DNA from 3 places in the Methylocystis iwaonis genome. Region 2 is predicted to be linked to each of the others. Evidence: predicted binding sites of a transcription regulator. Region 2 holds the regulator's gene; each other region holds the start of a gene.
The links. Region 2 encodes LexA, which represses DNA repair genes until DNA is damaged. Its sites were predicted from a motif close to TGTTCNNNNTGTGTTCNG; they were not measured.
Positions count from the first base shown of each region.

Region 1: a site for LexA is predicted at 5,708-5,725, ahead of QMG84_RS19485 (single-stranded DNA-binding protein). Genes of this name have one in related genera too.
Region 3: a site for LexA is predicted at 1,858-1,875, ahead of QMG84_RS00840 (PA0069 family radical SAM protein). Genes of this name have one in related genera too.

Region 1 covers NZ_AP027144.1:46,737-54,652, reverse strand. Annotated here, with positions in the region: gene istA (IS21 family transposase) at 1-1,331, shown strand, start outside; gene istB (IS21-like element helper ATPase IstB) at 1,334-2,062, shown strand; partial or broken gene QMG84_RS19505 (DUF932 domain-containing protein) at 2,211-2,360, shown strand; gene QMG84_RS19500 (SOS response-associated peptidase) at 2,462-3,133, shown strand; gene QMG84_RS19495 (HU family DNA-binding protein) at 3,370-3,615, opposite strand; gene QMG84_RS19490 (hypothetical protein) at 4,724-5,047, shown strand; gene QMG84_RS19485 (single-stranded DNA-binding protein) at 5,838-6,176, shown strand; gene QMG84_RS19480 (ParB/RepB/Spo0J family partition protein) at 6,252-7,916, shown strand, end outside.
Region 2 covers NZ_AP027142.1:1,352,916-1,360,831, forward strand. Annotated here, with positions in the region: gene QMG84_RS06470 (hypothetical protein) at 1-1,265, opposite strand, end outside; gene QMG84_RS06475 (alpha/beta fold hydrolase) at 1,429-2,301, opposite strand; gene QMG84_RS06480 (acetyl-CoA carboxylase carboxyltransferase subunit alpha) at 2,483-3,448, shown strand; gene QMG84_RS06485 (L,D-transpeptidase family protein) at 3,710-4,879, shown strand; gene lexA (transcriptional repressor LexA) at 5,252-5,965, shown strand; gene QMG84_RS06495 (ComEC/Rec2 family competence protein) at 6,104-7,916, opposite strand, start outside.
Region 3 covers NZ_AP027142.1:170,400-178,315, forward strand. Annotated here, with positions in the region: gene QMG84_RS00830 (CHAD domain-containing protein) at 1-13, opposite strand, end outside; gene QMG84_RS00835 (homospermidine synthase) at 161-1,594, shown strand; gene QMG84_RS00840 (PA0069 family radical SAM protein) at 2,001-3,119, shown strand; gene rnhB (ribonuclease HII) at 3,232-3,843, shown strand; gene QMG84_RS00850 (site-specific DNA-methyltransferase) at 3,985-5,160, shown strand; gene QMG84_RS00855 (undecaprenyl-diphosphate phosphatase) at 5,407-6,279, opposite strand; gene QMG84_RS00860 (OFA family MFS transporter) at 6,422-7,916, opposite strand, start outside.

The sequences.
Region 1 (7,916 bases), on a different replicon from region 2:
AGATTGGCCCCTGGCGGGAGCAACTGGAAGGGCTCCTATCGGAGAACGAGGCAAAGGCGCCTCGGGAACGGCTGACGCTTGTCCGGCTTTACGAGGAGCTGCGCGGGATTGGCTATGACGGAAGCTACGACGCTGTCCGCCGCTACGCGAAAAACTGGCGCAAGGAACGCGGCGCCGCCCTGGCCCAGGCCTATGTGCCGCTGACCTTTTCCCCGGGCGAGGCCTATCAGTTCGACTGGAGCCACGAAGTCGTCGTGCTGAACGGCGCGACGGTGACCGTGAAGGTCGCCCACATGCGGCTTTGCCATAGCCGCATGCCGTTCGTCCGCGCCTATCCGCGCGAGACGCAAGAGATGGTGTTCGACGCGCACGATCGCGCCTTCGCCTTTTTCAAGGGCGCTTGCGCGCGCGGCATCTACGACAACATGAAGACGGCGGTGGAGACGATCTTCGTCGGCAAGGAGCGGCAATACAACCGCCGCTTCCTCCAGATGTGCGGGCATTACCTCGTCGAGCCCGTGGCCTGCACGCCGGCGTCTGGCTGGGAGAAAGGCCAGGTCGAAAACCAGGTCGGCTTGGTGCGCGAGCGCTTCTTCACGCCGCGTCTGAGGTTTAAGAGTTACGACGAGTTGAACGCCTGGCTGCTCGACAAATGCGTCGCCTACGCCAAAGCGCATCGCCATCCCGAGATTGCCGATAAAACAATCTGGGAGGCCTTCGAGGAGGAGCGCCCAAAGCTCGTGCCGTTGCGGGGCCGCTTCGACGGCTTCCATGCGGTGAGCGCGGCGGTGTCGAAGACCTGCCTGGTCCGCTTCGACAGCAACAAATACTCGGTGAAGGCCAGCGCCGTGGGCCGGCCCGTCGAAGTCCAGGCCTATGCCGACCGCATCATCATTCGGCAGGACGGGATTGTCGTCGCCGAACACCGTAGGCGCTTTGGCCGAGACGAGACGGCCTATGACCCTTGGCATTACGTGCCCGTGCTGGCGAGGAAGCCGGGCGCCCTGAGGAACGGCGCGCCGTTCAAGGACTGGGTGCTGCCGTCCGCCATGGAGAAGATCCGCCGCAAGCTCGCGGGCTCCGCCGACGGCGATCGGCAGATGGTGAAAATCCTCGCCGCCGTTCTCGACGACGGACTGCCAGCGGTCGAAGCCGCCTGCACCGAGGCGGCTGATCAGGGCGTTCATTCCGCCGACGTCATTCTCAACATTCTGGCGCGTCGCCGCGATCCCGGCCCGCCGCTGACCATCCTCACGCCGGACGCCCTGACGCTCCGGCACGCCCCTCTCGCCGATTGCGCAAGATACGACCAACTGAGGAGTTCGGGCTGATGATGGAACGCACGCAAATCTTCGATTTGATGGGAGAACTCAAGCTCCATGGCATGAGGAGCGCTTACGACGAGGTGATGGCGACGGGCATCAAGCGGCAGCATGAGCCGCCGCAGATCGTGGGCGACCTTCTCAAAGCCGAAATCGCCGAAAAGCACGCCCGCTCGATCAAATATCAGATGACGATCGCCAAGCTGCCCTTGGCGAAAGACATCGACGACTTCGACTTCGACGGGGCGACAGTCAACGAAACCCTGGTGCGCGATCTCGCCAGCGGGGCCTTCGTCGGTCAGCAGCGAAACATTGTTCTCGTCGGCGGCACAGGAACTGGCAAGACGCATCTCGCCATCGCCATTGCCCGAAGCTGCATTCGCGCCGGCCTGCGCGGGCGCTTCTTCAATACGGTCGATCTCGTCAATCGCCTCGAGGCGGAGACCCGCGCTGGACGCCAGGGGCGCATCGCCGACTACCTCACCCGCATGGACTTCGTTGTTCTCGACGAACTCGGCTATCTGCCCTTCGCGCAGGCGGGCGGCCAGCTCCTGTTCCACCTCGTCAGCCGGCTCTATGAGCGCACCTCGGTGATCGTCACCACCAATCTCGCCTTCGGCGAATGGCCCAGCGTCTTCGTCGACGCCAAGATGACGACCGCGCTGCTCGATCGCCTCACCCATCACTGCGACATCGTCGAAACCGGCAACGAAAGCTGGCGCTTCAAAAACCGCGCCTGACGCCGTCGCCCCATTCAGGCCGCTGCGGTTATCGGCGTAACTCCGGTCGGGCTACGCCCTCCCTCCGTCACGCCGATAACCGCAGAACCGCTTCGCAAAAGGGGTCCCTTTTCGGCGCCGAGCTGGGGTCCCATTTCAATGCTGATTGACACTGGAGACCGACGATGGCCATGTCGAACTGCGAGCCGTGACCGGCCGCGATTATGGGCGGATATTCGATCACGAGCTCGTCGAAGCTGTGCAGCGAATCGCCGGCAATGGCACGGGCGACATGCGCTGGAAGGTTCCGGGTTTCATCGCGCGACAGCCGGCCAACATGGCATTCAGGCATCGGATTATCAGGCGCAAAAAGCCCCTGGGGCGTTGCCGCGTTCCCCGCCAGTGCGGTATCTTCCGGCCATGTGCGGACGGTTCACGCAATCCTACACATGGGCGGAGGTCGAGCGCTTCCTGAGCGTCGTCGGCCCGGCGCGCAATCTGCGGCCGCGCTACAACATCGCGCCTACCACGCCGATTGACGTCCTACGGCTGGGCAAGGCCGGCCGGGAGCTGGTCCCGATGCGTTGGGGCCTGGTCCCGTCGTGGTGGAAGAAACCGCTGGGGGAGCTGCCCTCGACCTTCAACGCCCGCGCCGAGACTGTGGCGGAAAAGCCCATGTTCCGCTCGGCGTTCAAGTCGCGCCGCTGCATTATCCCCGCCTCGGGCTTCTACGAGTGGACCGGCAAACCAGGCGCGAAGACGCCCCACTATTTTTCGGCGCGAGACGGCCGCCCGCTGGCCTTTGCAGGCCTATGGGAGTGCTGGCGCGATCCTGAGACGAAAGAGCCTCTCGAGTCCGCGACTGTCATCGTAGGGTCCGCGAACGAGTGGATGCGGGCCTTTCATGACCGCATGCCCGTCATTCTCGCTTGGTGCGACGCAGGGGCATGGATGGCGGGCGAGAATCCAGCGGAGCTTCTCCAGCCGCCGCCTGAGGATGCGCTGCAGGAATGGATCGTATCGCCGCGGGTGAACCGCTCAGGCGTCGGCGACGATGATCCGGCGCTAATCGAACCTTCGCGGGCGGCTTAGTAGAGCACCCCCCATCACTCGCTTGGCCGCGTTCCCCGCCAACGCTGCTGTCAGTCGTCGGAATTTCAGGCGCAAAAAGACCCGCAGAGTCGTCCCGCGGCGGGTTCTCACTTTTGAGCGTCTTCGTCCCGTCGTCGTCGCTGTAATCCCCGCCGCGGTCGCGCCGCCTTACCTTATTCACAAAGCCCACCATCACCGGCGACGGCTTGAAAGAGACCGTCCTTCGAGCGGTAATCTCACACCCCACGCCCGTAATTCCGGCCTACACGCGCGCGCTTCTTCCGAACGATGAAACTCCCAAACTGACGAAGACGAACCGACCCGCTCTCATCGAGACACGCAATAATCTCTTCGAAAACCTCATCACAGATCCTGCGCGCCGCGCGCCGCGACAGCCCTGGGCATTCCCGGTAGATGGCCCTCGCCAAAGCCGACCGCGTCAATGTCCGGATTTGCTTTTCACAGCCTTCCTGATCGCTCATAGGACAGCCCGCTCTCAGTGTTTCGAACTCGAGGGCAGGGACCGCAGCCACGCCTCTATGCTTTCAGGGGTTCTTTTGCCCTTCTCCGGCAGCCGCCCCAGGAAACTCTTCATCCGCTCCGGCGACAATTCACGCGCTGCCTGCCGCACCCTGCCCGAGGCCCGACCCAATGCTGCAAATTCCAGCAACGCAGCCTCCGCCGCCTCCTGCGACGCCTCGCGCGACACCACCGCTACGACGCACCACGTCCCGTCAACCTTTACCACCCTATAACCCATGCGCCATCGACCTTGCCTTCGAATTACCCCCGCCCAACGCGCCGCGCGGGTGCGCGGCGCGTAACTGCGTCACCACCAGTACGGAGCCCGATACACAGGGTAGTACGCGGGGCCGTAGTAAACCGGGCGCGACGCCGCCGCACCGACCAGCGCGCCACCGAGCACCCCAGCCGCCGCCGCCGTCGCAACCGCCGCTTCCGTTTGACTCGCTTGCGCCCGGTTCTGCGCGTAATTCACGTTCGCGCACCGCTCGAAACGTCGCGTCCCCGGCCGTAAGCCGGCCGCTTCGCATGTCATCTCCGCGTTTGCCGCCGACTGTTGCGCAGACTGACACCCCGCCAGCCCGCCCGCCGCGACAGCAAAAACCATAAATCCCAAAAATACCTTCCTCATTTCTATCCTCTCGTTTTTGCCACTTTTCCATGGTCACTCGAAAACGCGAACGCCCGACCGCCGAGGCTCCCTTCAAACATGTCACCCCGACGCCGTAACCTGAAATGAACAATCGTGTTCGGCACCGCCAACAACAATTCATCCCGCCCGGCTTCCAACACTTAGACCTCTAGAAATTCGTTTGGCCGGTCCTGATCTAACAACCTGATGCGATTCCTCATCCCGAGTCCTTTCCAACCACAGAACGCGAGGCAAACCGATTTTTTCCACGGCACCATCCGCGCGGACGCGCACCCACTCAACAGTCTGAAATCTGAAAAGCTGGCCTTCGCCGCTTGTCTGCGGTACCGCTCATACGCGACGCCTGTTCTCGCATTGACGATTTAATAGCGTCAGGATATAGTACGTCTGGTTCTACGCAAGGGCTAATTCGTCTCATGGATCATCAGAGATCTTCTCTCCAAAATGCCGGCAACGCCTTCGCAGAGTTTCAAATCCTCGGAACAATTTTCGACATCGCTATCCTCCCGGGGAAAATTCGTGTGGGCTTGCGATCGAACTATCTACGCCGCGATCGTGCCGGCGACATCGTCGAGGCGCCAGCAGAAAATCATGTCGCCGTCGTTCATCACTCCACACGACGGTATGTCCAGAAATATGCTGCTCCCGGTCAGCTTGTAATTGCCCGTGGTAGGCTTTCCGGCGAACTGATTGCCGACCAGTTCATCTTGCTTGGCGCTAACGGCCCCTCAGAAGGCTAACTCTACCCCCCGTTCTGGGAATTGCCGCTCTGTAGCCCTTGGGATACCGCGCCGGTCAGCGCCTCCGTGCATACAGGCCAAGGTATCCCGAGCTGCGCTTGAGCGATCGCAGTTGTCACGTAAGGCACGCAATATTCGATGCTTTGCCAATTACCCGACGCCACGCACATAAACACCTTACAACCAAAGGAAGCGTCCTGCGCAGAAGCAGGGGACGACAGCCCGACCAATCCCACAAGAAAACTGCAGACATAATATCTTTTAAGCATCTTTCGCATCGTGGCCTCCTTCGCCATCGACAAACACTATATCAGCTTTTATCCGCTCGCCAACGGTTTGGCGCGCCCTCCGGGCCGGGCTCTACTCGCGCCGTCGGCGCTCCCGGAGCCCCCTGCGGGTCTCCGCCCTTCGGGTAACGATCCCATCGCGCAAGCATTCTAAGCGGCGTGCGCCCTCGGCGCACATATTTTTTCGTTCTCGTCTCGACCCGTCAGCATAACGCCGTACTCGCGCGGTCAAGCGCGTAAACGCACTGCGTCGCAAGCGACGCCCCTTGCGGGTGACTCGCGCTGCGCGCGGCGTTGACGCCGAAGGCGTCGGGACGAGGAACGTCTGCTTTTCGCCACGCCTGCGGCGCGTCGAACAAGGAACATCCGAGCGCGGAACACAAATAAAAACAAAAGGAAAAATCACATTGGCCGCATTTTTTACATTGACGATGGAATAGAGTGACCCTATATTGAGGGACGTAACGAGGCAATGAGACATCTTTCAAAAATGGAGAGAGAAAATGCGTTCTACTAACCTTTTTATCGTTCGTGGTCACACCGGCGCAGAACCGCGAACCGTTGGCAAGGTCGTCAAATTATCCGTCGCAACGAACCGCTCTTGGAAAGACTCTCGCGGCGAGCGTCGCGAAGAAACAGATTGGGTTACGCTGACTTTTCTCAATGAGAAAATAGCCAATTTCGTCGTCGCCAACGTCAAGAAAGGCGACCCCATTTACGCCGAGTGTCGGATTGCCGAAGGCTCTTACAGCAAGGACGGCGTGAAGCATTACACGACCGACATAATCGTGAACAATTTCGACCTCCTCTCACCCAAGGCGAGCGACGACGAACAGTCGTAACGATCAACACAGCGGGCGTCACCGGGCGCTCGCTTGCTCCCCGCAAGCATTCATTGGACCTTTGGAGAGAGAGCCATGACGACCAAGAATCAGTCCGAATCGACCAAGGAACCTGTCTCGGCGATCCGGCTCAGCCAGCTTCGCGCCGACCCCGAGAACGTGCGCCGCTATGAGAGCGACGCAGGAATTGAAGGACTCGCCGCCACCATCCAGACCATGGGCCTCTTGCAGAATCTCACCGTCCGCCGCCCGCGCCCCGGCGAGAAGGCCCCCAAAAACTGCTACTTCGTCACGGCTGGAAATCGCCGGCTCAAGGCGCTCAATCTCCTTAAATCGAAGAAGGCGAGCGTTGATGGCGTTCCTGTTACCGCTGACTTTCTCGTTCGCGTCCGCGAGATTGACGAGACCGCCGCCAGCGCCACCGAAGTCTCGCTGATCGAGAATACCTCGCGGGAGAATATGCACCCCGCCGATGCAATCGAAGCATACGGCCGCCTCGCACGAGAAGAAGGCTTGACGCCGGAAGCCATTGCCGACCGTCACGGCGTTTCTCATATGACCGTCCGTCGCCGCCTCAAGCTCGCGAACGTGTCGCCGAACCTATTGGCCGAGCTTCGCAAGGACGCCATTACGCTTGAGCAGCTTCAAGCGCTTGCGCTTACCGATGACCACGCGGCTCAAGAGGCCGCATGGTTCGACGCGCAAGAGTGGCAGCGCGACCCCGACGAGCTGCGCGCCGCCCTGAGTCCCGAAGCCGCGCTGGCCAGCGATAAAATGGCGCGTTTCGTGACCGTCGAAGTCTATGAGCAGCTGGGCGGCGTCGTGCTACGTGACCTCTTTGATGACGACGAAAGCCGCATCCGCCTCACCGATCGCACCTTGCTTCATCGCCTTGCCGCCGCAAAGCTGGAACAGGAAGCCGAGGCCATGCGCGGCGAGGGTTGGAAGTGGGTGGAGACCGCGACAGAGTATAATTACCACAGCGGCGGATTGAGCCGTATCTATCCCAAAGAGACGGACCCTTCGCCCGAAGACGCGAAGCGGATCGACGTCATCGACGCCCGCTTGCAAGAAATCGAAATCGACGCTGAGAGCATCGAGGACGACGCCGCGGAAAACAGGCTTTTCAAAGAACGCGACGACCTCGAAGACGAGCGCGCGGCGATCATGGACCGATACACCGCCTACGACTCGGCCGAAATGGCGACGGCGGGCGTCATCGTTACAATCGACTACAGCGGCGCGCTCCGGATCGAGCGGGGCGTTGTGAAACCGGGCGACCGGAAAGAGGCCGCCCGCCTTGCCAATGGCTCGACTGGCGCCGCCGCCGACGAAGCGCCCGCCGCCAATCTGACCGACGCTCTCGTTTTCGACCTTACGACGACCCGCAGCGCCGCGCTCGCCTGTGAACTCGCGAAACGCCCCGACGTCGCGCTCGCCGCCTTGGTTCACAATCTCGCTCTCGACGCCTTCTACCACCAGTCCTACGCTTCCTCGCTTGGCTTGCGGGCGGGCGTGCCCGTCCGCACCCTCAAAGCCGACGACCCGGCCAACGCCAAACCGTTCGAGACGCTCGACGCCCTCGCCGCCGACTGGCGGGCGAAGCTCCCAAGCCGCGCCGCTGACCTTTGGGCGTGGTGTCTCGACGCGAAGCCGCAGGAGCTTTCAAATCTCATGGCCTACCTTCTCGCCGCACAGATCGACGCGGCCAAGCGGCCTTACACGGATCAGATCGCCCAA
Region 2 (7,916 bases):
GGCAGCGCCGCCGGATCGACGCCAGGAATCCTGGCGTTTTTCAAGAGATCCATCGCGCGGCGCGTATCGGTGTGGCAACTCACGCAGTCGGTGTTGAAGAAATGGCTGCGGGCCGGATCGGCGATGAGATCGACGGTTTCTTGAATTTTCTTGATGGTGGCGGGGTTGGAGATTTTAGCGTCGCCGAGGTCGAAGAGTTCGGCGGTCGCGAGCCCCTTGCGTTGCGCCACCGGCAGCGCCGCCTCGCCCGCAGGCAGCGCCGCGTTCTTGCAGGTGATGGGATTGAGATTATTGGGCGCCGGCGTCGGGATGACCTGATGCGGCGTCTCCAACACCGCAAGGCCCTCGGCGAATTGCTTGCCGTCGAGCGCCGGCCCGCGCACCGGAATGAAGCCGCCATTGGGCAATGAGGGAACGACGCCCGGCCCGACCGGCGCCATGGCCAGGAAAATCCAGGGCTCGGGCCCATTGTCGGCGAGCCCCATCACCGCCATGGCGCTGAGCTTTCCGCCCGTGAGATGGCGCTCGAGAACATTCACAAGCGCGTCGCGCAGCGGTTTCGCCGAGCGGCGATCGGCGAGGCCCGGATGCACGCCGAGCAGCTTCCCTTGCGTCGAGATTTTCACGGCGCCGAAGCGGCCGTTCGCGAGATCGTCGCGCAGACCGGCGAAGTCGCGCGCGACTTTCTTGAACGCGTCCATGTCCGGCTTGACGCGCGCCTGGCAGCCTTGTTCGGCGGGCGCGTCGAACCCGGCGGCGAAAGTGTAGACAAGATGCGCGGCGACGTCGTGAACCTGCACGGCGCCATTGGCTTGCGTCGTCACCGGCTGCAGGATGAAGCGCACTTGCGGAGATTGTCCGAATTGCTCGGTGACGCCGTGCGTGAGCCCGGGCGCGCCGGGGTCGATGCGCAAACCAGCGACACGCCATGCCTTGATGTCATGCGCCTCCTTGGGCAATTGCACATGATGGCTTCCGATCTGCGTCGCAGGGCCTTCGGCGTTGGCGAGGAATTGCGCAAAGGCGGCTGCGGGCCATAGGGCTTCGCGTTTCGAAGCGTCCTTCGGGTCTGGCGCAGTGAGATCGGCGATCGCGATCGTGTCGGCGAGGCCCTCGGCGTTTTTGGGCGGCGGGAAGAGCCAGGAGACGTCATCCGCCGACAGCGGCGCGCCTGCCGATGCGGTTGGAGCCGTTATCGCCGCTTGTGCGTGGCGCAGCTTGGCGGCATGAGTGGATGTCGAGGCTGCTGTCGCCAGTGCGAACACTGAGCACGCTAAGCGCGCACGAAAGCCGTTACGAAAATAATTGGAAGCCATCTCTCGCCCCTCATAAGGTTTTTCTTGAAACGCCGCGTTGCAAGCTAATGCGGTTGGGCGGCGACAGGCAAGGGCCAACGATGTTTCACATTCTGCGCGTCGCGCGCGCGTATCAGTCCTGCTTATTCAAAAACTGCATCACGCGCTCGATTGTCGGCTGGTCGAGCAGCAGCGGCGCGTGGCCTTGGCCGGGTACGGTATGACGTTCGAGCCTCGGCGCGCGTCGCGCCATTTCAGCGAAGGTTTCGATGGAGAGGATGTTCGAGGTCTCGCCGCGCAGCGCGAGTATGGGGTGCTGGGCGAGAGCCGCGAAGGCTTCCCACAAATCCTCGACCTCGCATTCCGGCGTGATGTCGTCGAGCGTATGCGCAAGCTCGGGATCGTAGCGCAGCGCGATCTTGCCGTCCCTTTCTTCGAAGGTCTGGCGCGCGAAGATTTCCCACTGCTCGGGCGTGATCGCGGGGAAGGCCACGCTTGCGGTCAGGCGCATCAGCGCGGCGGCGTCGCTCATTTTCTGGAGCGGCGGCATTTTGCCGACGTAGCCCTTGATCAGCAGCAGGCCTTTCTTTTCGATCACGGGGCCGATGTCGTTCAGGATCGCGGCGCTTATCAATCCCGGCCGGGCGCGCGCGAGGCGCATCGTGTGAAGCCCGCCGCGCGAGGTGCCGAAGAAGACGGCCCTGGCGACGCCGGCGTCGGCGAGAACGGCAAAGATGTCCTCTTCTTCGACGTCGGGATTGTAACGGCGCCAGTCCTTGTCCCACTCGGAGCGCCCGCGTCCGCGATAATCCAGCGCGAGCACGCGCCGGCCCGATTGCTGCGCCGCTTCGGCCACGAGGCAAAAATCATCCGCCGTGCGCGCGAGCCCCGGCAGGCACACGAACGGCAGCCGCGTCGCGGCCGGGCAGGGGTAGTCGCGATAATGCAGGCGCAGGCCATCGCGGGCGGTGATGAAATGGCTTTCGGGGGCGAAGGTCGAGCTCACGCAATTGCTCCAATGTCTCGCAGACTTTTACCGCGCCGGGCGGATTGCGCCAAACGCTGCTATTGCAGGAAGAACGCCGCAACGCCGACCTTTCTTGACTTCCCGCGCCGATGCAGCGAGTTTGCGCGCGCCCGAGAGGCCGCCGGGCGCCACCAATAACCGGCAGGAAATCCAACCGCTCATGCGCTCCTATCTCGACTTCGAAAAGCCCGTCGCCGAACTCGAAACCAAAGTGGAGGAGCTGCGGGCGCTGGCCGACAAGGGCGACGGCGTCTCGATCGCGGAGGAGCTCAGCAAGCTCGAGGCCAAGGCGGCGAAGGCGCTTGGCGATCTTTATGCAGTGTTGACGCCCTGGCAGAAGATTCAGGTCGCGCGCCATCCGCAGCGGCCGCATTTCTCGGATTACGTCAAGCAGCTCGTCACCGAGTTCACGCCGCTCGCGGGCGACAGGCTGTTTGGCGAGGACTCGGCCATTGTCGGCGGCTTCGGCCGTTTCAAGGGCGAATCCGTCTGCGTGATCGGCCAGGAGAAGGGCTCCGACACGGCGAGCCGGCTCGCGCATAATTTCGGCATGGCGCGGCCGGAGGGCTATCGCAAAGCCGTGCGGCTCATGGAGCTTGCCGATCGTTTCGGATTGCCGGTGATTTCGCTGGTCGACACGGCGGGCGCGTTTCCGGGCATCGACGCCGAGGAGCGCGGCCAGGCCGAGGCGATCGCGCGCTCGACCGATGTGTCGCTGTCGCTCGGCGTGCCGAATGTGGCCGTCGTCGTGGGCGAAGGGGGCTCCGGGGGCGCCATCGCCATCGCCGCGGCCAATAAGGTTTTGATGCTGGAGCACGCCGTCTATACGGTCGCTTCGCCCGAGGCCTCGGCCTCCATCCTGTGGCGCGACTCCGGCAAGGCGCAGGAAGCTGCGACCAGCATGAAAATCACCGCGCAGGATCTGCTCAAGTTCGGCATCATCGACGTGATCGTCTCCGAGCCCGCCGGCGGCGCGCATCGCGATCCCGCCGCCGCCATCGCCGCAGTGGGCGAGGCCATCTGGTCGGAGTTGTCCCGTTTGGCCAATTTCTCGCGCGAGCAGCTACGCGCCGCGCGGGCGGACAAATTCCTTAACATGGGCCGCAAGATAGAAGCCAAAAGTTAAGGTAAACAAATCGAATTGCAGCGTTTTCCTGGGGTGGCGAGGGGTTTGGACACTTTCTGGTCCCATTCTGCTCGTTAGCTTGCCGGACGGGCGGCAAAGAGTCTGCGCCCGGTAAGAATCGAGTTACGCAACGCAGCGTAAACATCCTGCAGTTGCACAATCTTGAACCGCGAGCCCTCAAGCTCGCATTCATCTGGCGGGCCCGACGGCTCGCGACCGACAAAATGCGCGGGCGCCGGGGCGCTAAGGGGAGCTGAGCGCATGGAACATCGGATCTTGAAGCCGGCCGCGGTCGCCGTCGCTTTCGCCGGCCTGTCGCTTTCCGCCTGCCAGGACAGCGGTCTGTCGCATCGCTCGCTCGCGCCCGTGCCGCCGGAGACGCTCGCCAAGATGGCGCAGCTCGGCACCACCAAAGAAGCGCCGATGCTGATCCGCGCCTATAAGAAAGAGGCGGAGCTCGAAATCTGGAAACAGGGCGCGGACGGGAATTACATCCACCTCAAGACCTTCCCCATGTGCCGCTGGTCGGGTCAGCTCGGCCCGAAGACGCAGGAAGGCGACCGTCAGGTGCCGGAGGGCTTCTATTCGATCACCCCGGCCCAGATGAACCCGAATTCGTCCTATTATCTGTCTTTCAACGTCGGCTATCCGAACCAGCTCGACCGCGCCCTGGGCCACACGGGCGGCACGATCATGGTGCATGGCGCCTGTTCGTCGGCCGGCTGTTTCTCCATGACCGACGCGCAGATCGCCGAGATCTACGCCATCGCCCGCTCGAGCTTCGACGGCGGCCAGCGCGCGATCCAGATGCAGTCCTATCCGTTCCGCATGACGGCGGAAAATCTGGCCAAGCATCGGCTGGACGCGAATATCGGCTTCTGGAAGAATCTCAAGGAAGGCAACGACGTTTTCGAGGTGACGAAGCAGGAGCCGCAGGTGGCTTTCTGCGGTCGCCGCTATGTCTTCAATGCGACGCCGAGCGGCGCCATGGACCCGGTCTCCGCCTGTCCGCCCCTCAAACGCGATCCCGAGCTCGTCGCCAGCGTCTCCGCCAAGGCCGCCAAGGACGACGAGAAGATCGCCGAGCTTTCCCAGAGCGTGAAGCCGGTGCGCGTCGTCTATGAGGACGGCGGCCAGCATCCGAGCTTCGCCTCGAAGGCGGGAGAGGCCAGCCGGCCCGAGGCGCTGACGGGGCCGACGGAAATCGCGCTCGAAGAGAAGCCGGCGCGCGCCGTGGACAAATCCGCCCAGCAGCTTGCGACGAAATCCCCGGTCGTGACCATGGCCGCCGCCAAGGCCGCGGCGCAAAGCCATGAAGCCTCGACCGTCGTTCGGGCGCTTGCGCCGGAGCACCATCGCGAAATGTCGGCTTTGGCTGATGAAAACGGGCCGACGGCGTCGATCAAGAAGGCGCTCAACCCGAAGAAGTAGGGCGCCGCCCCCCGTCCGGGCGCGACTCAGTTTGTCGGTAATGCTCCGAGGCGGCCTCGTCCTTTGAGACGCGAGCTTCGCTCGCTCCTCGGGATGAGGCCTAAGTGTTTGGCGCGGATGCAGAAGCCCCTCATGCTGAGGAGCCTGCGCAGCAGGCGTCTCGAAGCACGAGGGGCGTCATCGCCACTTTGTGAATAATTGAGCGCTACCCGTTCGGGCGCGGCTTTCCTTTTGAAAAGCCTTTGTTAACCCGGCCTCGGCAATAGTTGTTGCGGAACGCACAGGGAACGCCTATAAATCGTTCATGATTTGTTTTGAGGCTCGCGGCCTGAGGGCGAGGCGCGCGGCGGTTCGTGTCGCGAGGGGCGGATTATGCTGACAAAGAAACAGAGCGATCTGCTGCGTTTCATCCACGAGCGGCTGAAGGAAACCGGCGTTCCGCCGTCTTTCGACGAGATGAAGGACGCGCTCGATCTGCGCTCGAAGTCCGGCATTCATCGTCTTATTCTCGCGCTCGAGGAGCGCGGCTTCATCCGGCGCCTGCCCAATCGCGCCCGCGCGCTCGAGGTTTTGCGGCTGCCCGAATCGGCGACGCCCAGGGGCGGCGGGGCCGCGCGCGGCGGGAAGTTCTCGCCTTCGGTCATTCAAGGCAATCTGGGCCGCGTTCGGCCGCTGCACGAGCGCGGGGAGGACGAGGCGAATCAACAGGTGGCGATTCCCGTGATGGGCCGCATCGCCGCCGGCACGCCGATCTCCGCCATCCAAAGCCGCAGCCATACCATCAGCCTGCCGCCCGAGATGCTGTCGAGCGGCGAGCATTTCGCGCTGGAAGTGCGCGGCGACTCCATGATCGAGGCTGGTATTCTGGACGGCGACACTGTCGTCATCAAGAAACAGGACTACGCCGACACGGGCGACATCGTCGTCGCGCTGATCGAGGACGAGGAAGCGACGTTGAAGCGGCTGCGCAAGCGCGGCGCCTCGATCGCCCTGGAGGCGGCGAACCCCGCCTATGAGACGCGCATTTTCGGGCCGGACAAGGTGCGCATCCAGGGCAAGCTGGTGAGCTTGCTGCGGAAGTACTGACATCCACAGTCACCCCGCCGTCATTGCGAGGAAGCGACGAAGCAATCCAGGGCAGCCGTCGCGGCTCTGGATTGCTTCGCTTCGCTCGCAATGACGGCGGTGGTTTTCGCAAGGATTCCCAATCCGCCTCTCACGCGATTACTCCAGCGGCTCCGCAAGCTCCGCTTCCTCAGCGCTTTCATCCTCCTGCGCCACCGCGCGTCTGATCTGCTGCGCGGGTTTCGGCGACCAGGGCCGGTCTTCGTCGACGCCTCGCGCCGTCGTCCACGCGAGCGCGCCGCCTTCCAGAATGCGTAGCGAGACCGCGCCGGTTTCGGCGAGCTTGCGCCGGTCGATCACGATCGGCGCTTCGCAGCCTTCCGGCGCCCGCAGCGGCGTGACGATGATTGCGGCGCGGGCGCAGTCTTCGAGAAGCGCTGCGCGTGACGTCGCCAATGCGACGATCCTCCCGTCGGCGGCCTTGCCGATACAGCCATAGTCGTCGCAGGACGCCGCTTTCGCCTCGTCGACGGCGCGCGCGTCCGCGTCGGCGCGCAGCCATTGTTCCGCGGCGAAGGCGCCGGGCTTCTTGCCGAGCAGCGCGAGCTCGCCCGACGGCCGGCGCAGAGCGGCCGCCTCTCCGGTCGCGGGAATGGCGATGTCGAAGCGCTCGGCGTTGGTCGCGCCCATAAGGCCGATCAAAGCGAGCGGGATCGCCGTCGCCCGCCACATCCATGTTCGCCACAGAACCGCCGATAGAACGGCGAGCGCCAGAAAGACCATCGCCCAGGGCGCGAAGGCCTTCACATGCAGGCTCGCTCCAGGCGCGTTGGCGATGAGGCCGGCGAGCCAGATCACGAGATTGATCCCCATCTCGAGGTAGCGCCAGATGAAACCGTCGAGGCCGAAGGGATAGAGCGCCGCGCCGATCAAAGCGCAGGGCACGGCGAAGAACTCGATCGCCATCAGCGTCATCGGATTGCCGATGAGCACATAAGGGCTCAACTCGTGGAAATCATAGGCCATGAAGGAGGCGGTGGCGGAGGTCGCGCAAAGCGTTGCGACAAGCGCCGCGCCCGGCCCATGCAGCAGACGCTCGGCGATCGTCTCTCGCCCCGCGGCGAGGCGGCTGCGCAGGCCGACCCCAGCCGTGCGCGTGCTTCTCTCGGTGAGCTGCTCGCCGCGCCATTCGTAGATGGCGATGAGCGCCGCGACGGCGGCGAAGGAAAGCTGGAAGCTCGCGCCCATGATCGCCTCGGGCTCGACGGCCATGACGGCGAAGGCCGCGAGCGCGAGATTGCGCATGGAGAGCGAGGGGCGGTCGAACAACACCGCCCCGAGCATGATCAGCGTCATGACCAGCGCGCGTTCCGTGCCGACGCGCGACCCCGTGCCGATATCGTAGAGAATAGCGCCGATCATCGCGAGCGCCGCCGCCCATTTCTTGATCGGATAGTTGAGCGCGAGCGCCTGCGACATGGCCAGCAAGCGCCGCAGGCCGACGAAGAAAATGCCGGCGACAAGCGTCATCTGCATGCCGGAGATGGTGACGATGTGGAAAATGCCGGCCCGGCGGATGAGATCCTTCGCGCTTTCCGACAGAAAATCGCGCTTGCCGGTCACCATGGCGGCGGCGATGGCGCCCGCGTCGCCGCCAATCGTCTTGTAGACGCGCAGCGCCAAAGCGTTGCGGATGCGATCGACCGAGGCGAAAAAGCGCAACGACAGCGGCGCAGGATCGGGCGGCGGCATGGTTTCGATCCGCCCCAGCGCATTGCCCACGCCGCCCAGCCCCGCGAAAAAGGCGTCGCGGGAGAAGTCGTAGCCGCCGGGAAGCGCCGCGCGGGCCGGCGGCATCAGCCGGGCCTTCAAGGCGATGAAATCGCCCGCGGCGAAATTCGGCTCGCCGCGCATGGTGAGCCGCACGCGGGAGGGAGCCACGCCGCCCGGCAGACCTTCGGCGCTTGCAACC
Region 3 (7,916 bases), 1.2 Mb from region 2:
CGGGCCGTTCCATGCTTGCTCCTGTCGGAATGCTCAGGATTTTGGGCGCCAGGCGCTCGAGGTCAAGCGCAGGCGACGCAATAAACCGGCGCGATACTTGATTAAGACGCCCGCGCCTGCTTTATCGCGGCGCACCATTCGCACAAGGAGGCAAGAGTAAATGTCCGTATGGCCCGTCTATGGCAAAATCACCGGCCCGATCGTCCTGATCGGCTTCGGCTCCATCGGACGCGGCATCTTGCCCCTGATCGAGCGCCATTTCGACTTCGACAAGAGCCGGTTCACCGTCATCGACCCGGTCGATACGCACCGCCGGCTGCTCGATGAACGCGGCATCGCTTTTCTCAAAGAAAAGCTCACCCCCGAAAATTATCGCGAAGTGCTCACGCCGCTTCTCACCAAGGGCGGCGGACAGGCCTTCATCGTCAATCTCTCCGTCGACGTCTCCTCGCTCGACATGATCAAGCTCGCGCGCGAGCTGAAGGCGCTTTACGTCGACACCGTCATTGAGCCCTGGCCGGGCTTCTATTTCGACAAGAACATGGGCAATGACGCGCGCACGAACTACGCGCTGCGCGAGACCGTTCTTGAAGAGCGCCGCAAGAACCCGGGCGGCACGACCGCCGTCTCCTGCGTCGGCGCCAATCCCGGCATGGTGTCCTGGTTCGTCAAGCAGGCGCTCGTCGACATCGCCAAGGACACGGGCGTCTTCGACAAGGAGCCGACGACCCGCGCCGAATGGGGCGCGCTGGCGCAGAAGCTCGGCGTCAAGGGCATTCATATCGCCGAACGCGACACGCAGCGGGCGCGTGACCCCAAGCCGCAGAATGTCTTCGTCAACACCTGGTCGGTGGAGGGCTTCGTCTCGGAAGGCATGCAGCCGGCCGAGCTGGGCTGGGGCACGCATGAGAAGTCGCTGCCGGACATCGGCCGCACCCATGCTGCCGGCTGCGGCGCTGCGATCTATCTGCTTTCGCCCGGCGCCAACACCCGCGTGCGTAGCTGGTGCCCGACGCCCGGCGCGCAATTCGGCTTCCTCGTCACGCATAATGAGGCGATTTCGATCGCCGATTACCTGACGGTGCGCGACGGCGCGGGCAATGTCGCCTACCGGCCGACCTGCCATTACGCCTATCATCCGGCCAATGACGCCGTTCTGTCGCTGCACGAAATCTTCGGCGCCGCCGGCAAGATGCAGCCGAGCTGGAAGATCCTCGACGAGCACGAGATCGTCGACGGCATCGACGAGCTGGGCGTGCTGATCTTCGGCCACGCCAAGAACGCCTATTGGTACGGCTCGCAGCTCTCGATTGAAGAGACCCGCGACCTCGCGCCCTATCAGAACGCCACCGGCCTGCAGGTGTCTTCCGCCGCGCTCGCCGGCATGGTCTGGGCGCTCGAGAATCCGGAAGCCGGCATCGTCGAGGCGGACGAAGTCGACTACAAGCGCTGCCTCGAAGTGCAACTGCCCTATCTCGGGCCGGTGAAGGGCTATTACACCGACTGGACGCCGCTCGAAGGCCGCCCCGGCCTGTTCCCGGAGGACATCGACACGAGCGATCCCTGGCAGTTCAAGAACATTCTGGTTCGCTGAGCGAACCTCGCAACGAAACGCATGGAGGCGGCGCGCAAGCGTCGCCTCTTTTTTTGTGTCGCAAGTCTCAAGGCCGTCATTGCGAGAAGCCCAAGGCGACGAAGCAATCCAGGGCAGCCACCGCGGCCCTGGATTGCTTCGCTTCGCCCGCAATGACGGGCGTTCGTTTGCTTTCGATCCCTGCTGGTCCACCGGCCGCGCCGGACGCTTTGCCAGCAGTGAGCCCTTAACTTCATCTTAAACCCTCTTGCATGCTCCGAGAATGTTCTTTATTCGTTCTTTATTCGCGCTATGTTCCGCTTCGGCAGGTCGAGCCGCGGCGGGGCGTCAAGTCCCCAAAGTCGCGATCACGGGAGGCCGGCTCCGGCCGGCCTCCCCTTAGGGGCCGTTTTGTCGGGAGTGGATCATGGGTCGGCTCGCTGAAATCTCGACGGATGCGCAGGCGCAAATCGGCGCGCTGGTCGACCCCGAGCGGCGGCGCGGGCGCGGTTCGCTGTCGAAGCGCAGCGGCCGCTATGAAAAGGAAATCCGCGAGGAAGCGGACGACGGCTGGGGCTCGCTCGAGACCCTGGAGGCGCTGAAGACCAACATTCACGTCGAAAAGCCGCGCTCGATCATCACGAAGAATGATTCTCCCGACATCGCTTTCGATCGCTCGATCAACCCCTATCGCGGCTGCGAGCATGGCTGCGTTTATTGTTTCGCGCGGCCGACGCACGCCTATATGGGGTTTTCGCCGGGGCTCGATTTCGAGACCGAAATTTTCGTCAAAGAAGGCGCGGCGCAGCTTTTGGAGCGCGAACTCTCGGCTCAAAATTACGCGCCGAAAGTCATCGCCATCGGCACGAACACCGATCCGTATCAGCCTTCTGAAAAGCGCCACCGCATCATGCGCTCCATTCTGGAAGTTCTGGCGCGCGTGAAACATCCGGTTGCGATCGTGACGAAATCGGCGCTCGTCTTGCGCGATCTCGATCTTCTGGCCCCGATGGCGAAAGACGGGCTCGCCAAGGTCGCTTTTTCGGTGACGACGCTCGATCCACGCCTTGCCCGGATCATGGAGCCCCGCGCCGCCACGCCTGAGCGCCGGCTCGACGCCATGGAAAAGCTCGCCGCCGCCGGCGTGCCGGTCGCCGTGATGGCCGCGCCGATCATTCCCGCCATCAATGACGACGAGATCGAGGCGATCCTCACCCGCGCCCACGCCGCCGGCGCGCGCGAGGCCGGCTACATCATGCTGCGTCTGCCGCTCGAAGTGCGCGATCTCTTCAGCGAGTGGCTGGTCGCCAATTTCCCCGACAAGGCCCGCCGCGCCCTGTCGCTCGTGCGCTCGACGCGCGGCGGCAAGCTATATGATCCGACCTTCGGCAAACGCTTTACAGGCGAGGGGCCTTACGCGTGGATGCTCGGCCGGCGTTTCGAGCTCGCCGCCAAGCGTCTCGGCTTTTCGAACTCGACGTTCAAATTGCGAACGGACCTCTTCGAGCCGCCGCGCCGAGGTCCTCAGCAGCTCAGCCTCTTTTGAGCGGGCGAGCCGCGAATTTTTCATTGCCAATAAGACGGCCAGCCGCTTTTTAGATCGCCATGCACATGACCGACCGAAATTTCACCCGGCCCTTTCATTCTGGCGTTGCGCCATGAGCGCCGGCCCCGACTTCCGCATCGAAGGCCGGTTGCATCGGCAGGGAATCTGGCCGGTCGCCGGCGTGGACGAAGTCGGGCGCGGCCCGCTCGCCGGGCCGGTGGCCGCCGCCGCGGTCATTCTCGATCCAAAGCGCCTCCCGCGCGGGTTGGACGACTCGAAAGGCCTGAACCAGAAAGAGCGGGAAGCCGCATTCGAGCGGATTATGGAAAAGGCGATCGCCGTCAGCATCGCCTTCGTCACGCCCGCTGAGATCGACGCCATCAACATCCGACAAGCATCGCTCGCGGCCATGGTCCGCGCGGTCGCCACCCTGTCGCACGCGCCGGCCTATGTGCTTGTCGACGGCTCCGATCCGCCGCGCCTCGCCTGCCCGTGCCGCGCGATCGTCAAGGGAGACGCGTCGACCTTATCCATCGCCGCTGCGTCGATCGTCGCTAAAGTCGCGCGCGACGCAATGATGCGGCGACTTGCCGCACACTACCCGAGCTATGGATTCGAAACCAATGTCGGCTACGCCGCACGGCGCCATCTCGACGCCTTGCGCGAGAACGGCCCAACTCCCGCACATCGCTTAAGCTTCTCGCCGCTGCGGGAGAAAGTATAAACGAGGCATTAAAGCTAAGTTTCTTACTTCATTAAGATTTTCGTTCGAAAAAGAGACGCCATCCCGCGCCGGCTCTATACGCGCTTTTTACCTAGTTCCGGCATCTTCACACGTGTTGGTAGCGTATGTGGTGTCGAGTTCATGAGTAGCGCGCGCGTCGGGGCGGCCCGCCTCAAATCCCGGATAAAGGTCACGCGTACCGGGTTATCCATCGCCGGGCCGCTCCACGCGCAGCCTGCCAGAAATACGATATTGCGCGGCGATTGCGTCAAGCTGATGCAGACGCTCCCTGAAGAGAGCGTCGATCTCGTCTTCGCGGATCCGCCCTATAATCTCCAGCTCGCCAATAAGTTGACGCGCCCGGACCAGAGCCTCGTCGACGCCGTCGATGACGACTGGGACAAATTCGCCGACTTCTCGACCTATGACGCCTTCACGCGCGACTGGCTCGCCGCCGCCCGCCGCGTCATGAAGCCAACGGCGACGATCTTCGTCATTGGCTCCTATCACAATATCTTCCGCGTCGGCGCGATCATGCAGGATCTCGGATTCTGGATCCTGAACGACATCGTCTGGCGCAAGAACAATCCGATGCCGAATTTCCGCGGCCGTCGCTTCACCAACGCCCATGAGACGATGATCTGGGCGGCGCGCGACCCGGCCGTGAAGAGCTACACCTTCAACTATGAAGCGTTGAAGGCCGGCAATGAGGATTGCCAGATGCGCTCGGATTGGCTCCTGCCGATCTGCACCGGCTCCGAGCGGCTGAAAGACTCGGAAGGCCGCAAGGCGCATCCGACGCAAAAGCCGGAGACGCTACTCGCGCGCGTGCTCCTCTCCGCCTCCAATCCCGGCGATCTTGTGCTTGATCCCTTCTTTGGCACCGGCACAACGGGCGCGGTCGCGAAACGATTGCGCCGAGATTTTATCGGACTCGAGCGCGAGGACGGCTATGCTCAGGCGGCGGCCGCGCGCATCGCCGCCGTCGAGCCGCTTTCCGAAGACGCGGTTGCGCTCGCGCCATCCAAACGCGCCGAACCGCGCATTGCTTTTGGGAGCCTCGTCGAAGCGGGCATGATCGCGCCCGGCGCCGTGCTGACGGACGTCAAAAAACGCCATACGGCGATCGTGCGCGCCGACGGCGCCGTCTCGCTCTCGGGTTTCGTCGGCTCAATTCACAAGACCGGCGCGCTGGCGCAGGGTCTCCCGGCCTGCAATGGCTGGACCTTTTGGCACTTCGAGACAAACGGCCGCCTGGCGCCGATCGACGAATTGCGCTCCCAGGCGCGCGAAGCGCTCCGCGAAGCCGCGGAGTAAAAGCTCCGGACCGCGGGCCTTCAGGCCCGCGCAGACTTGCTTGAAAATTGGCGATGACGCCCCTCGCGCTTCGAGACGCCTTGCTAATGCAAGGCTCCTCAGCATGAGGGGCTTCTGTTATCTGCGTCAGACACTTAGGCCCTTATCCTGAGGAGCGAGCAAAGCTCGCCTCGCGAAGGACGAGGCCGCCTCGGAGGTTTGCAAAAACAAACAAGCGCGCCTGAAGGCGCGCGGTCCGTTCACGTCTTAGACCAGGAAGCCGCCGTAAAAGCCCACGAGCAGCACGACGCCGATGAAGGCGCGATAGGCGACGAAGGGCCAGGCGGAAAAGCGCTCCAGAATGCGCAGCAGGCCCCAGATCGCCGCAAAGGCGGAAATCGACGCCACGAGAAGCCCAAGCGACAGCACCGACCAGCCGTGAAAATCGAGATGCGCCTTGTGCAGCTCCCATAATTCCTTGAGGCCGGCGAGTGCGATCGCGGGCAGGCCAAGCAGGAAGGAGAAGCGCGCGGCTTCTTCGCGCTTGAGGTCGAGAAAGAGCGCCGCCGTCAGCGTCGAACCCGAGCGCGACACGCCGGGAACAAGCGCGCCGACCTGGGCGAAGCCGACGATCAAGGCGTCTTTCAGGCTCACATGGTCGAGCGTGCGCTTATGATTGCAGTAAAGCTCGGCGAGCGCGAGCAGTGCGGCCATGACGACGCAGGAAATGCCGATGACCGGAAGCGATCGCAGCGGCGAGCCGCAAGTGTTGAGCGTGTGCGACAGGAGAATGCCGGCGAGCCCGATCGGCACGGTCGCGAAGCCGATCCAAAGGACGAAACGGAAGGTCCAGTCGTTGAAGTCGCGCCGCCGAATTGCGCCAATGGAGCCCACAGCCAGCGCGCGGATGTCGCCCCAGAAATAGCTGACCACCGCGGCGAGCGCGGCGAGCTGCATGGCGGCGGAGAAAGCGGAGCCCGGGTCCTTCCAGCCGAGCAGCGCCGGCACGATGCGCATATGCGCCGTGGAGGAGATCGGCAGAAGCTCGGAAATGCCCTGAACGACGCCGAGCGCCGCCACTTTCATATAACCGAGGTCGACAAAACCTGTGTCGAGACCATTGGTGCAAGCCGTCGCCATTTTCTCTCCGCCGGAATGGGGCGCGGGGGCTCCGCGCGGGGCGCTACGGAATATCGACCATGCGCGGTTGTGGTTAATGGAAAGAAAACGAGGCGCCACGGGGGCAAGCAAAAGGGCCCCCGCGTGCGCCGCTCGATCCAGCTCATTTGAACAGCGCCATCGCCTTCAACAACGTGATCGATACGCCCCAGGCGAGCGGGACGCCGACCGCGAGCCAGGAGAGGATCAAGACCGGCGAGAGGCGCGGCGCCGCGCGAAGGGCGACCGAGGGCACAGGGTCATGCGGCTCCAGCCCCTCCTCCAGAAAATCCTCGAAATCGGCGTGGATCTCTTCCTCTTCCTGCTTCACCGCGGCGACGCTGGTCTTCTTCTCGGCCGCGACCTCTTCATCGGTCATATAATATTTCTCGGCGACCGGCCGAACGAGGAGATTGCAGACAAGCCCCGCCAGCAGCAGGCTGGCGAGCACATACATTGTCTGGTTATAGGCGGCTTCGCGGGGCACGCCGATCGAAAGCTGATATTCGCGAATGTAGTTGACCAGAACCGGGCCGAGCACGCCCGCCGTCGACCAGGCGGTCAGCAGCCGGCCATGAATGGCGCCGACGTAATGCGTGCCGAAAATATCCGCGAGATACGCCGGAATAGTCGCGAAGCCGCCGCCATACATTGTGATGATGACGGCGAAGAGCAGCACGAACAGGAAGACGAGCCCGCCCTTTGCCGCGAAAGGCGCCGCGGCGTAGAGCGCGAGGCCGAGCACGAAGAAGATCGCATAAGTGACCTTGCGGCCGAAGGCGTCTGAGGCCGAGGCCCAGCCAATGCGCCCGCCGATGTTGCACAGGCTCAAGAGGCCGGTGAAGCCCGCGGCGATGGCGGCGATCTGCTTCTTCTGGTCGGCGTTGAGGGCGTCGAAGCCGAGGTCGAGGCCGATGAGCTTGCCGCCGAAGACCTCCTGCAGCATGGGCGAGGCCATGCCGAGCACGCCGATGCCGGCCGACACATTGAGGCAGAGCACGCCCCAGAGCAGCCAGAATTGCGGGGTCTTCCAGGCGACGTCGAGATGGACGTGGCGATGGGTGACCATGGCGTTGGCGGCCGGCGCCGGCGGCGTCCAGCCCTTGGGCGCCCAGCCGTCGGCCGGCACGCGATAGCCCAGCGAGCCGCTGACCATGAAGATGAAATAAATGCCGGCGAGCGCCACGAAGGTCTGCCAGACGCCCGGCGAGGTCGGCGTCGCGAAATAGCCCATCAGCCGATCGGCGAGTGGCGCGCCGATCATGGCGCCGCCGCCAAAGCCCATAATGGCGAGGCCGGTCGCCAGGCCGCGCCGGTCGGGAAACCATTTGATGAGCGTCGAGACGGGCGAGATATAGCCGAGGCCGAGGCCGACGCCGCCGATGACGCCGGAGCCGAGCCAGAGCATCCAGATCTGGTGAAGATAGACGCCCAGCGCCGAAATGAGCAGGCCGCCGCACCAGCAGAAGGCGGCGGCGAGGCCGGCTTTGCGGGGGCCGGCCGTCTCCAGCCAATGGCCAAAGATCGCCGCCGAGGAGCCGAGCAGAACGAAGAAGAGCGTGAAGGTCCAGCCCAGCATGCTGATCTTCCAGTCGCAATTGGTTGCGACGATCGTCTGG